3 regions of the Nocardioides euryhalodurans genome follow, and region 1 is predicted to be linked to each of the others. Evidence: predicted binding sites of a transcription regulator. Region 1 holds the regulator's gene; each other region holds the start of a gene.

Region 1 (7,062 bases):
GCGGTCAGCCGCCGGCGCGAAGGCGTCGTCGGCGAACAGCCGTGAGGCGGAGTAGCCGACGTAGAGCGCCGCCAGCAGGACGAGTTCGCGAATCCCCCGATTCATGAAGGGAATATATACCGGGTATACCCCTGATCCGCGTCGGGAAACACCCCGAGGCAGCGCCCGATTTCTCGTGGGCCCGCGGGCGGTGAGCCGCGACCGTTCACCGGGTCGGTTCGACCAGTCCCGCCTCGTAGGCGAGCACCACGGCCTGGACCCGGTCGCGCACCCCCAGCTTCATCAGCACCCGGGCGACGTGGGTCTTGACGGTGTGCTCGCTGACGACCAGTCCCGCGGCGATCTCGCCGTTGGACATGCCGCGTGCCATCAGCCGGAGCACCTCGAGCTCGCGGGCGGTCAGGGCGTCGAGGACGTCGTGGGTCACGGAGGTCCGCGGCGCCCGGCGCGAGAACTCCTCGATGAGTCGCCGGGTCACCGAGGGGGCGAACAGGGAGCCGCCTTCCGCCACCACGCGGATGGCGGTGGTCAGCCGCTCCTCGGGTGCGTCCTTGAGCAGGAACCCGCTCGCCCCGGCTCGCAGGGCGTCGTAGACGACCTCGTCGAGGTCGAAGGTGGTGAGCACCAGGACCCGCGGCGGTCGGGGCAGGGCGGTGACGGCCGGGTGGCCTCGATCCCGTCGAGCAGCGGCATCCGGACGTCCATCAGGACGACGTGTGGCTCGAGCGACCGGCACTGCTCGACGGCGGCCCGGCCGTCACCGGCCTCGCCGACGACCTCGAGGTCGGGCTCGGTGGACAGGATCATCCGCAGCCCTGCGCGGACGAGCGGCTGGTCGTCGGCCAGGACCACCCGGATCGTCGTCGCCTCGCTCACGAGTCCTCCAGCGAGTAGGGGAGCCGGGCCCGGACCCGGAAGCCGCCGCTCCCGTTCGGGCCGGCCTCGACGTCGCCACCCACGACGGCAACGCGCTCCCGGATCCCGATCAGGCCGTGCCCGGGGGGTTCGCCCGAGGCCATCGCCCTCGGGCTGCCCTCGTCGACCACCAGCACGGTGAGGGCGTCCTCGGCGTACTCGAGGCGGATCCGGGTCGGCGAGGCCTCGGCGTGCTTGAGCACGTTGGTGAGGGCCTCCTGGACGATGCGGTAGGCCGAGAGGTCGACGCCCGGCGGAACGTCGCGGTCGACACCGGACACCTCCAGCGCGACCGGGACCCCCGCGGCGCGCACGTGGTCGACGAGGTCGTCCAGGTGGGCCAGCGAGGGCTGAGGGGCGTGGGGGTCGACCCGCCCGTCGGGCTCGGTGTCACGCAGCACCGCCAGCAACCGTCGCATGTCGCCCAGCGCCGCGGTGTTGGTCTGCTCGATGGCGTCGAGCGCATGCCGGGCTGCCTCGGGGTCGCTGTCGAGGGTCCGTCGGGCGCCGCGGGCCTGCAGCACGGTCACCGAGATCGCGTGGGACACCACGTCGTGCAGCTCCCGCGCGATCCGGGACCGTTCCTCGGCCACGGCCCTGGCAGCCCGCTCCTCCTGCTGGACGACGAGCTCCCGGTTGGCGCGCGCGAGGTCCCCGCGCAGCCGGAGCGCCAGCCCGGTCGCCCACGGCCCACCCACGAAGAGGGTGCCGAAGACGATGTCGCCGGCGGCGAGGGGGTCGCCGTCGTTCAGGACGAACCACGCGGTCATCAGGCAGACCAGGGGCACGGCGACGACCACCTCGAGCCCGCGCGTGTGCGCCCCCAGGGAGAACAGGGTGATGAAGAAGATGAGCACGAACGTCGTCGAGCTGTTGTCGATCCCGGGGGCGTACCGCGTCAGGGCCACGAGAGCGAGCCAGGTCGCGAGGAACGCGGGAACGGGCTGTGTACGACGCCACATCAGGGCCCCCGCCGCGACGGCGGCCAGCGGCGCCGCGCGGGACAGGTCCGCGGCGTCGTACACCGCCAGCTCGCCGAGGAGGCCGACCGCAGCCAGCGCGGCGATCACGGGATCCCGGTGCCGAGACAGCCATGCGCGTCCCCTCATGACGACACGGTAGGCCCGCCCGGTCGCCCGTGACGTCACTCCCGGGAATGACTCCCGCGTGGTCCGGGAGAGCGATCCGGGTTCGCTGTCAGGGGTGACGACCCCGGTGCCCCGGACGGCAGAGACTCCGGGACATCAGCAGTCCCTACCTCGAGGAGTCGTCATGACCACCACCACCGCACCATCTCGCTCCGCCACCCCGACCTCGCGACTCGTGGCTCCGGCCGCCGCCGTCGCACTGGTCACCTCTGCGGCGTTCACCGCCCTCGGCGTCTTCGCCGACGGGACCGACGGGGCCGACCACAGCGCCGGCGGGTTCCTCGTGGTCCTCGCCGTTGCGGCGGTCGCCGTGGGGATCGTCTTCGGCCTGGTCGTCCCCCGCACGCTGGCGGGGACCCGGTCTGCTGCCGTCGGCCTCGGGCTGTCGATCACCGGGCTGCTGCTGGTGCTGGTGTTCTGGTCCGGGCTGACCCCGCCGCTGGCCATCGCCGGGATGCTGCTTGGCACCCACGCCCGGCGTACCGGGCAGCGTGCGGGTGCCGGTGGCACGGCGGTCGCGATCGGAGCGCTGGCGCTGCTCGGGTACGTCGCGGTCTACGTCAGCGACTGGATGGCGACCAACAACCTCGCCGGCATGTGAGGTCGGTGGCGGGGGTCCTGCTCAGAGGCTGCGCAGGACCGCCGTCACCTTGCCGAGGATCGTGGCGTGAGTGCCGTCGATCGGCTCGTAGGCGTCGTTGTGGGGGAGCAGCCAGACCTGGCCGGCCTTCCTCTGGAAGGTCTTGACCGTCGCCTCGCCGTCGATCATGGCGGCGACGATCTCGCCGTTCTCGGCGGTCGCCTGCTGGCGGATCACGACGTAGTCGCCGTTGCAGATCGCCGCGTCGACCATCGAGTCGCCGGAGACCTCGAGCAGGAACAGCTGGCCGTCGCCGACGAGCTGCTTGGGCAGCGGGAAGACGTCCTCGATCCGCTCCTCGGCCAGGATCGGACCGCCGGCCGCGATCCGACCGACCACCGGGACGTAGGAGGCTGCGGGCGTCGCGTCGCCGACGCCGGTCTCGTCGTAGGAGGTCTCCTCCGCGGAACCGAGGCTGCGGCGCGCAGCCATCACCTCGGGGAGGAACACCTCGAGCGCCCGGGGCCGCTTCGGGTCGCGCTTGAGGAAGCCCTTCTCCTCGAGCGTCTTGAGCTGGTGGGCGACGCTGCTGGAGCTGGTGAGACCGACGGCCTCACCGATCTCGCGCATGCTGGGCGGATAGCCCCGCTTCTCGATCGCGTCCTTGATGGTGGCGAGCACCTTCTGCTGCCGGGCGGTCAGCCCGGTGGCGTCGGGGGGACCGTCGGGCAGCTCTGCGACCTTCTTCTTCGCCATGGCAGGAGGGTCCCACTCCGCGCCGGGGATTTCAAACACCTGTTCGAAAGGCGTGTCGTGGCAGACTCCGCGGCCATGCAGCAGACGAGTGTCGTCGTGACCGGTGCCGCTCGGGGGATCGGGCGCGCGATCGGCGAGCTGATGGTGAGGCAGGGTCACGGGGTGGTGCTCACCGATCTCGACGGCGCGGGCGCGGCCGACACCGCGGCCGAGCTCGGTGCCGAGGAGGGGCTGACCCACGACGTACGGAACCCGGCCGAGCACGCGGCCGTCGCGGAGGCGGCGCTCGACCACGGTCCCCTGGTCGCGTGGTTCAACAACGCCGGCGTCGGCGACGACGGCCGGCTCGCGGAGCAGTCCGAGGAGCAGGTACGGCGGCTGGTCGAGGTCAACCTGCTCGGCACCCTGTGGGGGATGCGGGCGGCGCTGTCGGCCTTCGGTTCGCGCGGCGGTGACATCGTCAACACCGCCTCGCTCGCCGGACTCGGCCCGGTCCCCGGCTACGGCGTCTACGCCGCCACCAAGGCCGGCGTCGTCTCGATCACGGCCTCGGTCGACGCCGAGACCCCGCGACGGGTGCGCTGCCACGCGGTCTGCCCCGACGTGGTGCAGACCGCGATGCTGACCGAGGGTCACACCCACGACTCGCTCGGCTCGCGGCTGGCCCACTCCGGCGGCCGGATCCTCACCGTCGAGGAGGTGGCCCGCGAGGCGGTCTCGCTCGTCGGCTCGCGACGGGTGCTGCTCAGCGTCCCGCGCTGGCGCGGCGGCCTGGTCCGCGCCTCTGCCGTCGCACCGTCGGTGTCCAAGCAGGCGATGCGGGTCGTCGAGGCGCAGGGTCGGAAGGCGATCGCCCGCCAGGGCTGAGCCTCCGACGGGTCGGTCGAACATTTGTTCGGCCAGGTCCTTGATCTGTTCGAACACGTGCTCTACCGTCGTACACGTGTTCGATCGAACGTCTGGTCGATCCACCGGCTCCGGAGACGTTGTCAGTGGTCACCTCCAGACTCTCGATCGACACCACGACCGACAGGCTGACCGCCACTTCCCCAGGAGGTCCCGATGAGCACGATGACCCTGAGCCCCACCCCGACGATCACGTCCGCGGTGCGCCTGACGCGCCGCGGCCGGCTGGTGGTCTTCGCCGCCGGACTGCTGGTGGTGCTGGCCCTCGGCGTGCTCTGGGGCAGCGGCTCCGTCGCCACCGAGCGACCCGGCACCCCCGAGTCGACGCTGGTCGTCCAGGTCGAGCCCGGTGACACTCTCTACGACCTCGCGGCGAGCATCACCACCGAGGGCGACGTCAACGCGATGGTCGAGCGGATCGAGGACCTCAACCGCCTCGACTCGGCGGTCCTCTACGCCGGCCAGAAGCTGCGGGTGCCGACCAGCTAGACCGGCCCCCAGACCCACAACTGAATATCTTCCACCGGCAGCTGCTGACTCGACCCCAGCAGCCGCCGGTGGGCCGGGGAAGACGAGGGGTGGGCCACACGCTGGCCCGCCCCTCGCGGCGTCTGCCCCGGTGTTTCGCCGCGTGTGCCTGAGACCGGCGCATGCACCGTTCTCAGGCACACGCCGCGAGGTGTCTCAGCGCGAGGCCCGCCGCCCGCCGACCGGACGCGGCGGCTCGGCCGGGGTCGTGGGGGCAGCAGGACGCTCGGAGGTGATGCCGAGCATGCGCAGCAGCCGCGCCACCAGCATCAGGCCGATGAAGAGACAGGCGACCGCACCGAGCGAGGCGGCTCCGAGGTAGATCCACGCGTCCTGGTCGCCGTTGCGGGCCTGGACGCCGAAGTCGATCGCGGCCTTGACCAGGTAGCCCCACGCGATCACGCCGACCGTGATGCCGAGGGAGAGGAGCAGGGTCGCCGGGCGGAGGTTCGACCGCTTCTTCTTCGGTCCGACCCGCTTCCCCTGTGCCACGGGCACATTGTGTCCGATGCCGCCACGTCGTGCAGGGGGAGTCCCGAAGACGTGGCGGGAGTCACCGGTAGAGGTCGCCGATCAGCTTGTGCGGCGGAAGCAGCTTGTCCTTGCCGAGCATGAAGGTGCGGTACGCCGCGTTGCGCTCGTTCGGGTCCTTGGTCGCCGCCTCGACGGCCGTGATCTTCTGGCAGAACAAGTCGCGGAGCCGCTTCATCTGCGGCTCGTACTGCTTGACGTCCGGGTTGGCGTGCCCGGCGCACATGGTGGTCGAGGCGCCGTAGGCGGTGCACTCGAACCTCATCATCGCGGCGTAGTCCACCGGCGGCCTGTTGCCGTTCTTGCGGAAGTCCACGATGTGCTCGGCTTCGTGGTGCAGCACCACGAAGAGGGCGTTGGCGTCGGTCGAGGCGGACTTGCTGACGTAGATCTCGGTCCCCGAGTTGGTCCAGGCCGCGAAGCTGCTCCGCTGGATGGCCGCGGACGGCGCCTTGGACAGGTCCTCGATCGTGACGGCCGCCCCGCCCACCACCCCGGCGAGCTGGTTCTGCCACACGCTGCGCGCAGCCGTCACGTGCGCGGGCGGTGCCTTCGGCGGCGCGGGCGCCTTGGGCGCTCCCTTCTTCTGCGGCGCGTCCGCGACCCGCTTGCCCTGCGCGACGGCGCGGTCGCCGTAGGAGAGGACCTTCTCGGCCGTCGTGACGTCGTTCATGGCTGGGGGGCAGGAACGGCGGGCCCGGGGGAGACACCGCCGCTCCCACCCGCGGGCGCACTGTCGTCCGCACAGCAGCAGCAGTGACACCCGAAGGTGCACCCCAGCAGCTGCGCAGCGATGGCGCCCTTGGTCTCGTCCCCCGCATCGATCACCTGGTTGACGAGAGCCACCTGTGCGGCCTGCGCCTGCTCCTTGGCGACCTCGGCCTCCCGGCGCTCGACCTCGAGCTGCTGGAGCTGCTCGGCGTAACCGTCGAGGGCCGGACCGTTGCCGAGCAGCGCCTCGACGATGACGCCCTCGGTGCGCATCACCCGCCGGTCGACCTTCAGCAGCACGCCGGGGACCTCGTACGACCTGCCGCGCTCGTCGGTGAAGCCGGCCGTCAGCTCGGTGTCGAACCGGCGATAGACGTCGCCGGGGGTGACCTCGACCTCGTCGACGACGTCGATCGGCACGCCGTCACGGTTCCGTACGGCGGAGAGCTGCTCGAGGATCACGTCGCGGACCGGTCCGCGGTGGGCCGGGTCGACGACCTCGGCCAGCAGCTGCTCGAGCCCGGACAACGGGTACTCGCGACGCGAGGACCCGTGGCCGTCGAAGTAGCCGATCCGGACGTCGGTCAGGTGGAGGAACGTCACGAACTCCTGGTTCATCTGCCGGAAGACGAAGTTGAGCGTGCGGGAGAGGTTGATGTTCTCGACCTGCCGCTCGGTGGCCAGCTCCTCGCCCTCCTTGTCGGTGACCTCGTAGCTGGTGTTGATCTCGACCTCGCGCTTCGCCGAGGCGCGGGCGGAGTGTTTCTCGGTCGCGTTGGAGACGTTCTTGACCGACTCCTCGCGGGCGGCGTTGGTCGAGCCCTTGACGCCCGCCTTCACGCTCGCGCTGCCCCAGCCCCACCCGGCGCTGGCCTCGGCGTCGGCGTAGTACTCCTTGGTCTGCTGGAAGGAGCGCTGGTCCGACTGCTCGGTCGTCAGCGACTTCTCGAGGTCGGTCGCGCTCTCCTGGGTGAGCGAGTCGAGCAC
Region 2 (7,062 bases), 1.8 Mb from region 1:
CGGGCACGACGAGACGGACGTCAGGAAGTGCTCGTCGATCGAGGTTGCCACGTCACGTCCGGCCTTTGCTCCAGGGGTGCTCCAGTCTGGGCTCCCATCGCTCGACCCGCCAGTGACCCGCCGCCGTCCACCCGACCGCACGCTCATCACAGGACGTCGTGAACCTGGCACAGGCTAGGGTCGCGAGCGTGGCCAGGACGTCCGAGATCGGCTTCGCAGCGGGCATCGGGGGACTCGCCGGAGCTTCGCTCGCGGCACACCGCGGCCCCGGGGCGGCGGCTCGGGCGGCCCTCGCCGGCGCGGTCGGCCTGGGGGCGTCGGAGGCGGTGGCCCGTGCCCGGCAGCGGGAGGGCGAGATCCCTGCGTTGTGGCACCGGATCGCGGTGAGCACGGCGATGGCGGCACCCCTCGGGTGGCTCGTGGGCGCGGCGACCGGTCTGGGACCTCGTGCGGTCGGCGCCGGCGCGGGAGCCGTGGTCGGGGCGATGGGCCTTCGCCCGCAGAAGGTCGCGATGGGCCCGGCCGTCGGTCTCGCCGTGGGCCAGGCCCTGCGCCGCGGACCGACGTCGGCGGCCCTGGTGGCCAGCAGCACCGTCCTGGCGTATCGCACCCTGTCGGCGATGCTGTTCCGCGACGCACAGGTCAGCCTGCTCGCGGAGCGGGTCAGGGCCGCCGACCTGCCGTTCGTGGTTCCCCGGCCGGCGCGGTCGCGGTACGTCGGCACCGGCTATGTCCGCGACCTCGCCGAGGAGCTGGGAGCCCGCTACACCGAGGACGCCGAGGACGCCGGCATCGTGGCGTCCCTGGACGCGCTGGCCGGACCGGAGCTCGACCCGGCACAGGTGGACCCGCTGGTGCGGGAGTTCTACGAGCACACGACGCGGTTCGCCCTGGACATCGTCCCGCGGTGGCGGCTGTGGGTGCGGCCCGGCTACCTGCTGTACCGGAGCCTGGTCGCGCGCCCGCTGGGCCAGGCCAGCCTTCCGATGAACCAGCGCGAGGCCCAGCGAGGGGTCCGCAGCCGCATCGACACGGTCACCGACCTCGACGGGGTGGTCTCCGTACGCGGCTGGATCCGGTCGTTCGCCGACGACGACGAGCCGATCATGACCGGCATCTACACGACGTACACCCATGACGGCCGCGGTTACGTGAGCGTCGGGTTCCCGGTCCCGGAGGGCAGCTTCACCGCCACGTTGCGCCCTGCCTCCCGCCCCGACCGCGGGCTGAGGTTGACCAGTCGCGTCGACGACGGTCAGGCGGGCCACTACCTCACCTACATCGACACCACCGCGGACGAGCTGACGGCCGTCGCGGTGCACGGCTTCGAGGAGCAGCTCGACGTCTTCGTCGAGGATGGCGTGCTGCGCGCCGAGCACGCGTTCTGGGTCTTCGGTTTCCCGTTCCTGACCCTCGACTACCGGATCGCACGCAAGGTCGATGCGTGACGGCGTGCGCCATGTGGATCAGGCGCATCCCGAACTGATCGTGGGGCCTCGCCCCACGAGAAGCGGCTCCACCCGAGGTCAGGTGGAGCCGCCCAGGGGCGTACTCGCTGGATGCCGCACGCGCAGCACCGGAGTGAACAGGCCCCGTCCACGTGCACAGGCGCCGGGACCTGGCGCACAGCGCGCCCGCTACCTCGAGGGAAACTCCGGGAGCGGTGTACGTCGGAGGGGGACGTCCCAACGCCGCGAGCCGGACGCGCGCTAACGTCGCTGAGTGCGCTCCCTCCGATGAGCGTCGCCCAGACTCCGAACGCTTCATGCCCCCAAGGGCGCCCCCCGGAGCGGGGCTGTCACGCGCGGTCGCGTGACGCTCCCTGGCTCGACGCGTCCTGCATGCGTTCGGCGAGTCCCGCCGCCACAGCGGCGATCGTGAGCACGTCCAGTGCCTCTCCGGCAGTCCTCACCAACCACGGCCGCCGGGCCGCACCAACTCGCAGGCGTAGCAGAACTCGCGTGGGTTCGCCCGCACCGGTGCCAGCCGGGCGCAGCACAATCGACCAGCTGATCAGGGCGCGGCCGCGTTGCGATCGGTACACCAGCGAGTGCGGCGGGTCGATCGACGCGACGGTGAACGTCTCCTTGGCTCCCCCGTAGTCCGGGACAGTGTCTCCTGGACTGAGGTGTTGCCATCTGGGCTCGATGTGCCGCAAGGCCCGGCGGCGTGTCGGCAGGCAACGTTCGACGTTCCGCGGCAGGTACCAACCAGCCCTGCCCTTGCCGAGCTGTCGCATCCACGGGAACACCATCTCGGGAGTTCCCGGGACGGTGAAGGCTCGGTCCATCACCACGTCCGCTGGCACGACGATGTCGTCGCCCGGACGCTGCTCGCCTCCCTCGGCTCGCGTGGCTGTGACGTGACTGAACACGTGCGTCTACCACCGACCTTCTCCGACCGCGAGTTCACGTACCAGTGCTGCTCACCCACCCGCGGTGGGCCGACCAGCTCGCCTGCCCAGAGATTGCGCCCGCGATGAGTGCGTCCTCAACATACGTCCATCCGCCGCACATGCCTCAGCTACGCCGAGCCGTCAGGTGTACGGCTACCTGATCGCCGTCGTTCTTCCCGATGGCCCGCCGGATCGCCGCCGCGATCGGGAGCTTGTGGGTGCCATCACCGAGTGCCATGAAGGCACCATCGAAGGGTTCACCGTCGACGGTGCCGGAGACCTTGACCAGGCCGCGGGTGCCGAAGATGGCGGCGGAGTCGGGAAGCTGAACGCAGGTCCAGGTGTCTCCCTCCCGGAGCCGGCCCAACGTCGCGGTGAAGCTGATGTCGAGAGGGCCAATGGCTGCACTCATGCCGGGAACCTTCCTGGTCGAACGAGGGTCTCGAAGGTCTGACCGGCGTCCCCCTCGTGAGTCATCGCTCCTCAGGCGGATCCGCCGCCTACCCCAAGGCCGGCCATTCCGACAGCTCCATGGCCACGCTCGCCCAGGCCAGCCCTGCTGGTCGCTGCGTCCCGCCGAGCGGGGGCGAGGATCACAGAGCCTGGGGCGCGAACAGGCCCAGCCGCACCACGGCTGGGCCTGTCACTTGCGACCGGGGCACGCGCAGTGGTGCGGGCACCCTCAGTCGGTTGGTGGGGTGTTCGTAGATTTCGAAACCCTCGGGTCAGCCGACTGTTTCTGCGGACAGGCACGGATGTCTGCACCCCAGACCGCCGGAACCAGCACCCGGTCCGAAACGTCAACCGCTGCCACGAACACCGCGGCTGGCACCATGCGGCTCGTGGACATCACCAACGATCTCGCCCCGACCGGCACCCTGCGTGCGTCGATCAACCTCGGCAACCCGGTGCTCGCCCAAGGCGCGCCCGACGCCCCAGGCGGCGTCACCGTCGACATCGCCCGTGAGCTCGGCTCTCGGCTCGGCCTCCCGGTCGAGCTGATCTGCTTCGATGCCGCGCGTGACTCGTTTGAGGCGATGGCCGCGGGCCGGGCCGACATCTGCTTCCTTGCCGTCGATCCTGCTCGCGAGGAGACGGTCGCGTTCACCGCGCCGTACGCGGTCATCGAGGGTGTCTTCGCGGTTCCCGACCACTCATCCCTCACCTCGGCCGCCGACGTCGACCGGCCAGGCGTCCGGGTCGGGGTCAAGAGGGGGTCCGCCTACGACCTGTTCCTCACCCGCACCCTGGCTCACGCAGAGGTCGTCCGTGGCAGCGAGGGCACCTCGGTGTTCAGCGAGCAGCAGCTGGAGGTCGCCGCCGGCATCAGGCAGCCGGTCGTCGACTTCGCCGCCAGCCACCGCGGGACCCGGCTGCTCGAGCCACACTTCATGGAGATCAAGCAGGCGGTCGGGACCACCCGCTCCCGCAGCGACCAGACGATCGGATTCCTGCACGCCTTCGTCGAGGAGCTGAAAGCCAACGGCTTCATCGCGCGCGCCCTCGACCGATCCGGCCGACGTGACGCGACGGTCGCCCCACCCGCCGCATGAAGCAGGCGCGACGAACGAGAGCCGCGCCGACGGGTGTCGGGGCGGCTCTCGTGTTCAGAGGGATGAGATCCGGTGGGTGGCCACCGGATCCGCTGATTCTGCGAAGTCTTCGCGTTCATTCTGCGAAGACCCCTTGGTGGAGCTGGCGGGAATCGAACCCGCGTCCTCGAGCGTCGAACCAGGTCTTCTCCGGGTGCAGTCGGTGATGTCGCTTTTCTCGGCCCCGGCGCTCGCACAGACACGTCGCCGACAGGCCCAGTCAGGAAAAAGTCCCGCTCACCCCTCCTGACAGGAGATGAGCAGCAAGTCCTCTAGATGAGGCCTGGGTCCGGGACGAGGACGGATGCCCGGTCAGACCCTTCGATCACTGCTCAGGCAGCGAGAGCGAAGTCGTTGCGCTTAGAGTCGGCAACTATAGGTTTCCAGCGATCGTTTACGAGATGACGCTGGCTTCTCGACCCGCTTCCCCTGGAACTAACGTCCCAAGTCGAAACCGATCAGCCCCTCTGGAGTTGTCAATCAACTGCTCCACGCAGTGTAGGGGTGAACGCCCACCGCGTCGCATCCATTCCTCTCCACAGGCTCAGCGACACCGTTGATCCCTGTCACCGCCGCCGCCTAGAATCGAACACACGTTCGATGTAGCCGACCGCGGAGAGGAGGGTCCGATGTCGACACTGCTGCAGGAGGTCCACGCGGCCCTCGACCGGGTGCAGCCGGGCGTCCCGTCGGAGGGGTACGCCGTGGCGGTGGTCGAGTGCGACCGGGCCGTACGCCGGCTCGAGGCGCTCAAGCTTCGGCTCGTCGCAGCCGCCGACCATGCGTTGGTGCCACAGCGGTCGGGTGCCCGCGACGCGGGCTCGTGGCTGGCGAGCCAGACCCGCGCCGGGCAGGCCCAGGCGGCCCGCCATGCCCGGCTCGCCACCTCCCTGGACCGCGACCTGCGTGCCACCGCCTCGGCGCTGGCCAGCGGCGACGTCTCGGTCGAGCACGCCGCGGTGATCGCGGATGCGAAGCGCAAGCTCCCGGCGGCTCTCACGCCCGCCCAGACCGGCGCCGTCGAGTCACGGCTGGTCGAGCAGGCGCGGACCTGCGACCCGGTGCAGCTGCGGCGACTCGCCCGGCGGGCGCTCGAGGCGGTGGAGCGAGACCCGGCGGTCGTCGACGCCCACGAGGACGGCCTGCTGGTCGACGAGGAGGCCGCGGCCCTGGCTCGGACGCGGCTGACCCTCCACGACCACGGCGACGGCACGACCTCCGGACACTTCACCGTCCCCACACTGGCGGCCTCGATCCTGCGACGGGTCCTCGACACCATGACCGCACCCCGACGCGGGCGGCTCGGCGCCGGCCGCGCACAGGCCGGCGACCAGGCGGTCGACCGCGGTCCCGCCCACGACCGGGGGCTGGCGTTCGCGACCCTGCTGGAGCGCGTCCCGACCGACCACCTCCACGGCAAGGTCGCCGCCACCGTGCTCGTGAAGCTCGACCTCGACACCCTCCGCGGCCGGCTCAAGGCGGCCGGGCTCGACACCGGCGACCTGGTCTCCGCCGGCGAGGCCCGCCGCCTCGCCTGCAACGCCGGCCTCGTGCCCGCGGTCCTCGGCGGGCAGTCCCAGCCCCTCGACCTCGGCCGGAGCCAGCGGCTCTTCACCGAGGCCCAGCGCACCGCGGGCGTGCTCACCCACACCTCGTGCGCGGCCGACGGCTGCGAGGTCCCGTACGCGTGGACCGAGCTCCACCACCGACGACCCTGGTCACGCGGCGGCCGCACCGACCGCGCCGACATGGTGCCGCTGTGCGGGTTCCACCACCGGCGGATCCACGACCGGGGGTTCCGTCACGCCCGGCTGCCCGACGGCAGCGTCCGGTTCACCCGGCGGACGTAGCCGGATGGATCAGTCGCTCACCGTTGTGCCACAGCACTGCACGCAACCACTCGTCGCCGAGGTCGAGGCGTTCGAGCGCGTCGAGCTGCGTCTCGTACGGGTAGGGGATGTTGGGGAAGTCGGTGCCCAGGAAGACCTTGCCCGCCAGGCCGAGGTCGCCCAGGCGGGGCGTCAGGTCCTGCGGCCAGCTTCCGCCCATCTCGGAGAAGAACTCCGTGAAGGCCATCGTCGTGTCGAGGGCGACGTGCTCGTGGCGCTCGGCCAGCTCCAGGAACTCGCGGTACTCCGGCGCGCCCGCGTGGGCGATCACGAGCCGCAGCTGCGGGTGGCGTCCGAGCAGCTCCGCGACCGGCCCGGGGCCGGTGAACTCCGTCGGGACCGGCCCGCTGCCCGCGTGCAGGACCACCGGCGTGCCCGCCTCGGCGAGGATGCCCCACGGCACGTCCAGCAGCGGGTCGCGGACGTCGAAGGCGCCGACCTGGACGTGCACCTTCATCACCTGCACTCCCCCGGCGACCCGCTCGGCGACGTACGCCGCTGCGTCGGGCTCCGGGTAGAACGTCGCGCACCGCAGCGCCTCCGGCACCCGCTCGGCGAAGTCGTGGGTCCAGTCGTTGAGGAACTCCGCCATGCCGGGCTTGTGGGCGTAGGCCAGTGCCGTGAAGTGTCGTACGCCGAGGCCGCGCAGCACCTCGACCAGCGCCTCGTCGCTGTCGCGGTAGCGGAGCGGCCACGGCCGGCCGATCAGCGGGCCGGCCGCGTCGAACTGGGCCCGCACCTTGGCCATCACCCGCGGCGGCAGGAAGTGGGTGTGGAGGTCGACAAGTCCGGGAAGACCCAGGCGCTGCCACCCAGGCTCAGTCACGCATGCCCTTCAGGTGGCGGCCCAACGCCTGCTCCTTCTCACGGTTCGCGGTCCGGGCGGCGATGGTGTGCCGCTTGTCGTACTCCTTCTTGCCGCGCGCCACCGCGATCTCGACCTTGGCCCGGCCGTCCTTGAAGTAGAGCGCGAGCGGGACGAGGGTGAAGCCCTTCTCGGAGACCTTGCGCTCGATCCGGGCGATCTCGGAGCGGTTGAGCAGCAGCTTGCGGCGCCGGCGCGCGGCGTGGTTGGTCCAGGTGCCCTGGGAGTACTCCGGGATGTGCACGTTGTGAAGCCACACCTCGCCGTCGTCGACCTCGGCGAAGCCGTCGACGAGCGAGGCACGCCCCTGCCGCAGCGACT
Region 3 (7,062 bases), 1.0 Mb from region 1:
GCCGCGCGCAGCGCGTCGGGCGAGTCGGCGCCCGGGACGGGCTCGAGCCACACGTCGGGCACCTGGCTGAGCACCTCCACGAACACCTCGCGACCGAGCTCCGCGCGCAGCACCTCGTCGACCTCGCCGAGCGAGGGCGCGTGGCTGCCGAGGATGTGGTCGGAGGCGTCCCAGGGCTGGGCGGCGAAACGCGCCGGGTCGGTGACGCCGCCCGACCAGGCGTGGTGGAAGTAGAGAGCCGCGCCGTGGTCGATCAGCCACAGGTCGCCGTGCCACACCAGCAGGTTGGGGTTGCGCCAGCTCCGGTCGACGTTGGCGCAGAAGGCGTCCAGCCAGAGCACCCTCGCGGCCTCTCCCGGCTGCAGCGAGCCCTCGCCGTCGAAGCCGAAGGCTCCGGGGAGGAAGTCGACGCCGAGGTTGGGACCGGCGCTGGCCTTCAGCAGGTCCTGCACCTCCTCGTCCGCCTCGTAGCGGGCGATCTCGGGGTCGAGGTCGAGCACGACGGTCCGCGGGGTGTGCAGGCCGATCCGGCGCGCCAGCTCCGCGACGACGACCTCGGCCACGAGGACGCGCACCCCCTGCCCGGCACCTCGGAACTTGCAGACGTAGGTCCCGAGGTCATCGGCCTCGACGATGCCGGGGAGCGAGCCGCCCTCGCGGAGCGGGGTGACGTAGCGGGTGACCGCGACGGTCGGGATCACGAGACGGGCTCCTCCTGCTCGAGGCGGCGCTGCTGGGCCTCGACGTCGAAGTCCGCGCGCGGCCACTGCGGGTTCATCCCGTGCAGGGCGTCGCGCAGCAGCCATCCGACGGCCAGGTTCCGGTACCACTTGCGGTCGGCGGGGATCACGTACCACGGGGCGATCTCGGTGTTGGTGCGCTCCAGCGCCGCCTCGTACGCGGCCCGGTAGTCGGGCCACAGGGCCCGCTCGTCGATGTCGCCCGGGTTGAACTTCCAGTGCTTCTCGGGGTTGGCGAGCCGTTCGGCGAGCCGCTCCTTCTGGGTGTCGGCGGAGACGTGGAGCATGCACTTGACGAGGACCACCCCGTCGCGGGCGAGCTCGGCCTCGAAGTCGTTGATCTGTCCGTAGCGGCTCTCGATGGTCCGCGGCTCGGCCAGCCCCCGGACCCTGCCGATCAGGACGTCCTCGTAGTGCGAGCGGTCGAAGACCCCCACGATCCCGGGCTCGGGGAGCGCCCGCTTGATCCGCCACAGGAAGTGGTGCTGCCGCTCCTCCTCGGTGGGGGCCTTGAAGCTGGTGATCCGCACTCCCTGCGGGTCGATCAGCCCCACCGTGTGGCGCAGCACCCCGCCCTTGCCCGAGGTGTCCATGCCCTGCAGGAGGAGCAGCACGCGTCGGTGCGACCCGGTGGTGCCCTCGGCGAAGAGCCGCTCCTGCAGGTCGGCGAGCTCGGGTCCGAGCGCGGCCAGCGCCTCCTGGCCATCGGCCTTGTCGCCGGTGAACCCGGGTGTTGCGTCGGACGGGAGGCCCCGCAGGTCGACCGGTCCGGGGGGCAGGCGCAGCTCGCTCATGGCGCCATCATGTCGTCTCGCCGGTCGCGCTGCTCACCCGACGACGCGGGCGACGTCGAGGCTGCAGCCCACGACGGTCGCCACCGACCCGTCGGCACGCGGCTCGTCGAACCAGGTGCCGGGCGCGAAGCCGACCTTCTCGAGCACCCGCAGGCTCGCGAGGTTGGTGTGCTCCGGTGCGGCGAAGTAGGTCGTCACGTCGCGGTAGCGGTGGCGCGCGCTGCGCACCCAGGCCCAGAGCATGGCGGTGCCGATGCCCTGGCCGAGGAGGTGGGGCTCGCCGATGGCGTAGTCGACGCCCACGGCCTCCGGGTCGGGCACCAGCACCGCGAAGCCGGGGTGGTCCCGGATCCGGTAGTCCTGGCAGAACCCGACCGAGCGGCCGTTGGCCTCGACCACCCACATCCGGGTCCTCTCCATGCCGTCGATGGCCGGTCCGTACTGCTCGGTGACCCGCTCCAGGGTCGGCTCGCCGTCGGCAGCCCACCAGCGGTGCACCTGCTCGCTGGCCCGCCAGCGGGCGACGTCGGGGAGGTCGCCGCGCCCCATGGCGCGCAGCGCGATCCGGAGGTCGTGGTCGACCTGGAACCGCTTGACCTCTCCGGAGAGGTCGACCGGCGTCGGTTCCACGTGGAGGCTGGCGCAGGTACGGCGGGCGGCCGCGGCCCACGACTCCCCCGGTCGGACGACGCCGCTGAGCTCGTGTCCCCGGTCGAGGATGGTCAGGTGCGTGGCGTCGTCCACGGGGCCGAGGCTAGTCGAGCGGCTGCTCGGTCTCCTCCGACGCGGACCCGAGCTCGTCACGGACCACGGCGAACGCCAGTCCGGGGGGGTAGCCCTTGCGGCCGAGCATCCCGACCAGGCGTCGGGTCCGGGTCGCGTCGTCGAAGCGCTCGAGGCTGCGCAGCTTCTTGCGCACCAGCCGGCGGGCGGCCTCCTCCTGCTCGTCGGCCCCGATCAGCGTGAGCGCCTCGCGGGCGACCTCGTCGTCGACGCCCTTGCGGCGCAGTTCCTGGGCCAGCGCCCGCGGGGCGAGCCCCTTGGCCGAGTGGCGACCGCTCACCCAGGTGTGGGCGAACGCACTGTCGTCGACCAGGCCGATCTCCTCGAAGCGGCTGAGCAGCCTGGTCGCGACGTCGTCGGGCACCCCGCGCTGGGCCAGCTTGTCGGCCAGCTCCTTGCGCGACCGGGCCCGTCCGGTCAGCTGGTCGAGGAGGATCTTGCGTGCCACCTCCTCGGCGTCGGCGTCCGGGCCAGCCGCCTCCACGTCCTCGGGAGGTGGCTGGCCCGTCCATGCCTCGACGCCCAGCCGGACGTCGCCCTGCCAGGGATCAGAAGTCATTGATCCCGATGGGCTCGTCGGACAGGTCGCTCGGCGCGTCGACGGTCGGTCCGACCCCGAGCTTCTCGAGGATCTTCTTCTCGAGCTCGTTGGCGAGGTCGGGGTTGTCGCGCAGGAAGTTGCGCGCGTTCTCCTTGCCCTGGCCCAGCTGGTCACCCTCGTAGGTGAACCAGGCGCCGGCCTTGCGCACCAGCCCGGCCTCGACGCCGACGTCGATCAGACCACCCTCCCGGGAGATGCCCTTGCCGTACATGATGTCGAACTCGGCCTGCTTGAACGGCGGGGCCACCTTGTTCTTGACGACCTTGACCCGGGTCCGGTTGCCGACCATGTCGGTGCCGTCCTTGAGGGTCTCGATCCGGCGCACGTCGAGGCGCACCGAGGAGTAGAACTTCAGCGCCCGGCCACCGGTCGTGGTCTCCGGCGAGCCGAACATGACGCCGATCTTCTCGCGCAGCTGGTTGATGAAGATCGCCGTGGTGTTGGACCCGTTGAGGGCGCCGGTCATCTTGCGCAGCGCCTGGCTCATCAGACGGGCCTGGAGGCCGACGTGGCTGTCGCCCATCTCGCCCTCGATCTCGGCCCGGGGCACGAGCGCGGCCACGGAGTCGATGACGACCAGGCTCAGCGCGCCGGAGCGGACCAGCATGTCGGCGATCTCGAGCGCCTGCTCACCGGAGTCGGGCTGGCTGACCAGCAGCGCGTCGGTGTCGACGCCCAGCGCCTTCGCGTAGTCGGGGTCCAGGGCGTGCTCGGCGTCGATGAAGGCGACGATCCCGCCGGCCCGCTGGGCGTTGGCCACGGCGTGCAGCGCGACCGTCGTCTTGCCGGAGGACTCCGGACCGTAGATCTCCACCACCCGGCCACGCGGCAGCCCGCCGAGGCCGAGCGCGACGTCGAGCGCGATGGAGCCCGTCGGGATGATCTCGAGCGGTGCGCGCGCCTCGTCGCCGAGCCGCATCACCGACCCCTTGCCGAACTGCTTTTCGATGTTGGCGAGAGCGACGTCGAGCGCCTTCTCGCGGTCTCCACCAGCCATGTGGGTTGCCTTCCGTGTCGTGTGGTCCAGGTGCGCCTTCGACGCTAGGGCGAGCCACTGACAGCGTGGTCCGGTCCGGACGGGGCTGTGGACAACTCGCTCCGCGTCGCACCTGTGGACGAAACCCTAGCCGAACAACTGTTCGACCGAGGTCATCCGCGCCTCCCGCGTGTCGCGGCTAGGGCGTGTCCCTCAGTTCTCGGCCGTCGCAGCAGGCCATGGAGCCGGGAGACACGTCCTAGGACGCCGGCAGCCGGACGAGGAACCGGCAGCCCACCGGGACGGTGCCCGCCTCGACGTTCTCCACCCCGATCACGCCGCGGTGCGCCTCCACGATGCCCTTGACGATCGCGAGCCCCAGACCGGCCCCGCGCACCCGCCCGTCCTCCTCCTGGGCGGGGGTGCGTGCCGGTTCGCCCTGCCAGGCGACGTCGAAGACCCGCGCCATGTCGGCCGCGTCGATGCCGCCGCAGCCGTCGGTGACGCTGAGCTCCACCCCGTCCGGCACGGTCCGGCCGTGGATCTCGACGACGCCGTCGGCCGGGGTGTGGCGGATCGCGTTCATGAGCAGGTTCGAGATCACCCGCGACAGGCCCGCCGGGTCCGCGGTGATGGCGATCCCCTCCTCCACCGAGCCGCCCAGACGGATGCTGCGTGCCCGGGCGACGGGGTCGGCCCCGGCGATCGCCTCGCTGACCAGGTCGCCGACGAGGACCGTCTCGGGCTCGATCCGCAGCACGCCGGCGTGGATCCGCGACAGCTCGAAGAGGTCGTCGACCATCCGCACCATGCGGTCCACCTCGACCCGGATCTGGGTCCGGTAGCGCTCCGGGTCGGGAGCCATCCCGTCCTCGAGCGCCTCGGTCATGGCGCGCATCCCGGCGAGCGGGGTCCGCAGGTCGTGGGAGACCCACGAGATCAGCTCGCGACGCGACCCCTCGAGCCGGGCCTCGCGCGCCCGCGACTCCTCCAGCTTCTCGCTGGTGCGCGTCAGCTCCTCCGACAGCTCCCGGAACTCCGCAGGACCACGACCTCGCGCCTCGTACGGACCGGGCCGGGCGAGCTGGCGGGCGTCCTCGCGCAGTGATGCGGACCAGTGGGCGATCGCCGCACCCAGCGCGAGGGCCACGGCCAGCGACACGACACCCGCGACCACGGCCACCAGGGCCACGACCCTCCAGTCGTGCTGCGAGATGAACATCAGCTGCGCCGCACCCACGACACCCACGAGCACCGAGAGGGCCGCGACGACCGCGACCAGCGACAGCTGCCAGCGGATCGAGCGGCGACGCAGCAGCCAGGCGACACCCAGCCCCACGGCGCCGACCCCGACCGCGCTGGCCGCGGCCACCCCGATGACCTGCAGCTCGTCACCACTCATGCGCTCTCCTCCCAGCGGTAGCCCACGCCCCACACCGTCACCAGCCGCTCGGGCCGGGTCGGGTCGTCCTCGACCTTCTCGCGCAGCCGGCGCACGTGCACGGTCACCGTCGACTGGTCGCCGAACGACCAGCCCCACACCTGTTGCAGGAGGTCCTCGCGGGAGTACGCCTCGCCGCGGTGGGCGAGCAGGAAGCGGAGCAGGTCGAACTCCCGCGCGGTCAGCGACAGCGGGGACCCGGCGCGCGTCACCTCGTGGCGGACCGAGTCGAGCACCAGGTCGCCGTCCTCGAGCACGTCAGGCACGGCCGGCTCGGGCTCGCTCGTACGTCGGAGCACCGAGTCGACCCGCAGCGCCAGCTCCCGCGGGCTGAACGGCTTGGTGACGTAGTCGTCGGCGCCGAGCTCCAGCCCCACCACCCGGTCGGTCTCGGACCCGAGCGCGGTGAGCATGATGACCGGCACCGGCCCGACCGCGCGCAGCCTCCGGCAGACCTCGAGGCCGTCGATCCCCGGCAGCATCAGGTCCAGGACGACGAGGTCCGGCGACTGCTCCTCCGCCATCACCAGCGCCGTCTCGCCGTCCCGGGCCTCACGGACGTCGTGCCGGTTCGCCCGCAGGTAGGACACGACCACCTCCCTGACGGTGGGGTCGTCGTCAACGACCAGGATCTGTGCCACGGGCCCTCCTCCGCCGCTGGACGACCGACCCTACGGCCACCGCCACGACGAGCGTCGCCACGAGCACCAGCCAGCCGGCCGTGTAGTCCCGGTCGAGGAGGGAGGGGTTGTCCGGCCGCCGGCCGAAGCCCCCCAGGACCGGGACCGCCAGCAGCGTCACCGAACCGACCACGACCAGCAGCACCGCGCCCGGCGCCCGGACGGACCGGGGTGCCACGCGCCCGGCCAGCGCCACGACGACCAGCACCAGCGGCACCAGCACGGCGTCGTGGAGCACCACCCCGGCGACCAGCCACTGGGCGGCGGAGACCAGCTGCTCACCGGCCTGGCGGGTGAGCAGCAGCCAGCCGCCGTACACCCCGACGGCGACGCCGACCACGCCCAGCGTCCAGCGCACGCCGGTCACGTCGCCACCACCCGGGACAGCCACTTCGTCTGACGCACGCCCGGCCGGTTGGGGGCGATCAGCCGGCAGGGATGGCCGTGGTCGAGCGACAGCACCTCCCCGTTGACGCGCAGCGCGACGAGCGTGCGGTCGTCGTCCGCGAAGTGGCCGGGCAGAGCGGAGGTCCGGAACGCACCCGACTCCTGCAACGACTCGAAGACCACCGCGCTCCCGGCGGGGGCGCCCACGAGGTCGAGCAGCGTGCGCAGCCGGACCCCGGTCCACTCGGCGTTCTCGCTCCACCCCTCCACGCACGCGATCGGCAGCGTCTCGGTGACCTGCGGCAGCGCCTGCAGCTCCTCGAGCCCGAACGTGCGCCGCTCGCCCGCGTGCTCGACGGTGAGCCGGTACGCCGGGCTGGTGGCCGTCTCGAGGACCCCGGCGGCTCGCGCGGACTTGGTCACCGGCAGCCCCTGCGGGCCGTCCGAGGAGCGCACCGCCAGCACCGAGACCTCACGCAGCCAGCCGACGCTGTTGCCGGCCGTCGCGACGACCGCCACGCCGGCCGCGAGCCAGGTGGTCCGCAGCAGGCCACGCCTGCTCAGGGCCCCGGGTTCGGTGGCGGTGGGCCGGTCGAGCGCGGTGTCGTCGACGTCGGCCCGCAGCGCCTGCCGGATCAGCGGCAGCTTGACCGCCACGTG

The links. The regulator LexA, encoded in region 1, represses DNA repair genes until DNA is damaged. The targets are predictions, from matches to a motif close to TCGAACANNTGTTCGA.
Region 2: the regulator LexA is predicted to act here: its motif matches at 4,573-4,588, upstream of EXE57_RS17045 (HNH endonuclease signature motif containing protein).
Region 3: the regulator LexA is predicted to act here: its motif matches at 4,046-4,061, upstream of recA (recombinase RecA).

The regions. Positions count from the first base shown of each region.
Region 1 is NZ_CP038267.1:1,753,987-1,761,048, reverse strand. Features, by position in the region: gene EXE57_RS08275 (phosphatase PAP2 family protein) at 1-105, opposite strand, end outside; partial or broken gene EXE57_RS08270 (LuxR C-terminal-related transcriptional regulator) at 206-801, opposite strand; gene EXE57_RS20165 (hypothetical protein) at 715-894, shown strand; gene EXE57_RS08265 (sensor histidine kinase) at 873-2,024, opposite strand; gene EXE57_RS08260 (hypothetical protein) at 2,188-2,664, shown strand; gene lexA (transcriptional repressor LexA) at 2,686-3,399, opposite strand; gene EXE57_RS08250 (SDR family oxidoreductase) at 3,475-4,266, shown strand; gene EXE57_RS08245 (LysM peptidoglycan-binding domain-containing protein) at 4,462-4,794, shown strand; gene EXE57_RS08240 (hypothetical protein) at 4,990-5,325, opposite strand; gene EXE57_RS08235 (hypothetical protein) at 5,387-6,037, opposite strand; gene EXE57_RS08230 (hypothetical protein) at 6,034-7,062, opposite strand, start outside.
Region 2 is NZ_CP038267.1:3,514,138-3,521,199, reverse strand. Features, by position in the region: gene EXE57_RS17075 (thiamine pyrophosphate-dependent enzyme) at 1-51, opposite strand, end outside; gene EXE57_RS17070 (hypothetical protein) at 189-1,448, shown strand; gene EXE57_RS17065 (hypothetical protein) at 1,799-2,374, opposite strand; gene EXE57_RS17060 (DUF1905 domain-containing protein) at 2,520-2,807, opposite strand; gene EXE57_RS17055 (transporter substrate-binding domain-containing protein) at 3,229-3,948, shown strand; RNA gene ssrA (transfer-messenger RNA) at 4,083-4,453, opposite strand; gene EXE57_RS17045 (HNH endonuclease signature motif containing protein) at 4,617-5,837, shown strand; gene EXE57_RS17040 (amidohydrolase family protein) at 5,821-6,702, opposite strand; gene smpB (SsrA-binding protein SmpB) at 6,695-7,062, opposite strand, start outside.
Region 3 is NZ_CP038267.1:718,588-725,649, forward strand. Features, by position in the region: gene EXE57_RS03420 (HipA family kinase) at 1-701, opposite strand, end outside; gene EXE57_RS03425 (PPK2 family polyphosphate kinase) at 698-1,534, opposite strand; gene EXE57_RS03430 (GNAT family N-acetyltransferase) at 1,568-2,278, opposite strand; gene EXE57_RS03435 (regulatory protein RecX) at 2,289-2,876, opposite strand; gene recA (recombinase RecA) at 2,866-3,915, opposite strand; gene EXE57_RS03445 (sensor histidine kinase) at 4,154-5,296, opposite strand; gene EXE57_RS03450 (response regulator transcription factor) at 5,293-5,976, opposite strand; gene EXE57_RS03455 (hypothetical protein) at 5,954-6,373, opposite strand; gene EXE57_RS03460 (molybdopterin-dependent oxidoreductase) at 6,379-7,062, opposite strand, start outside.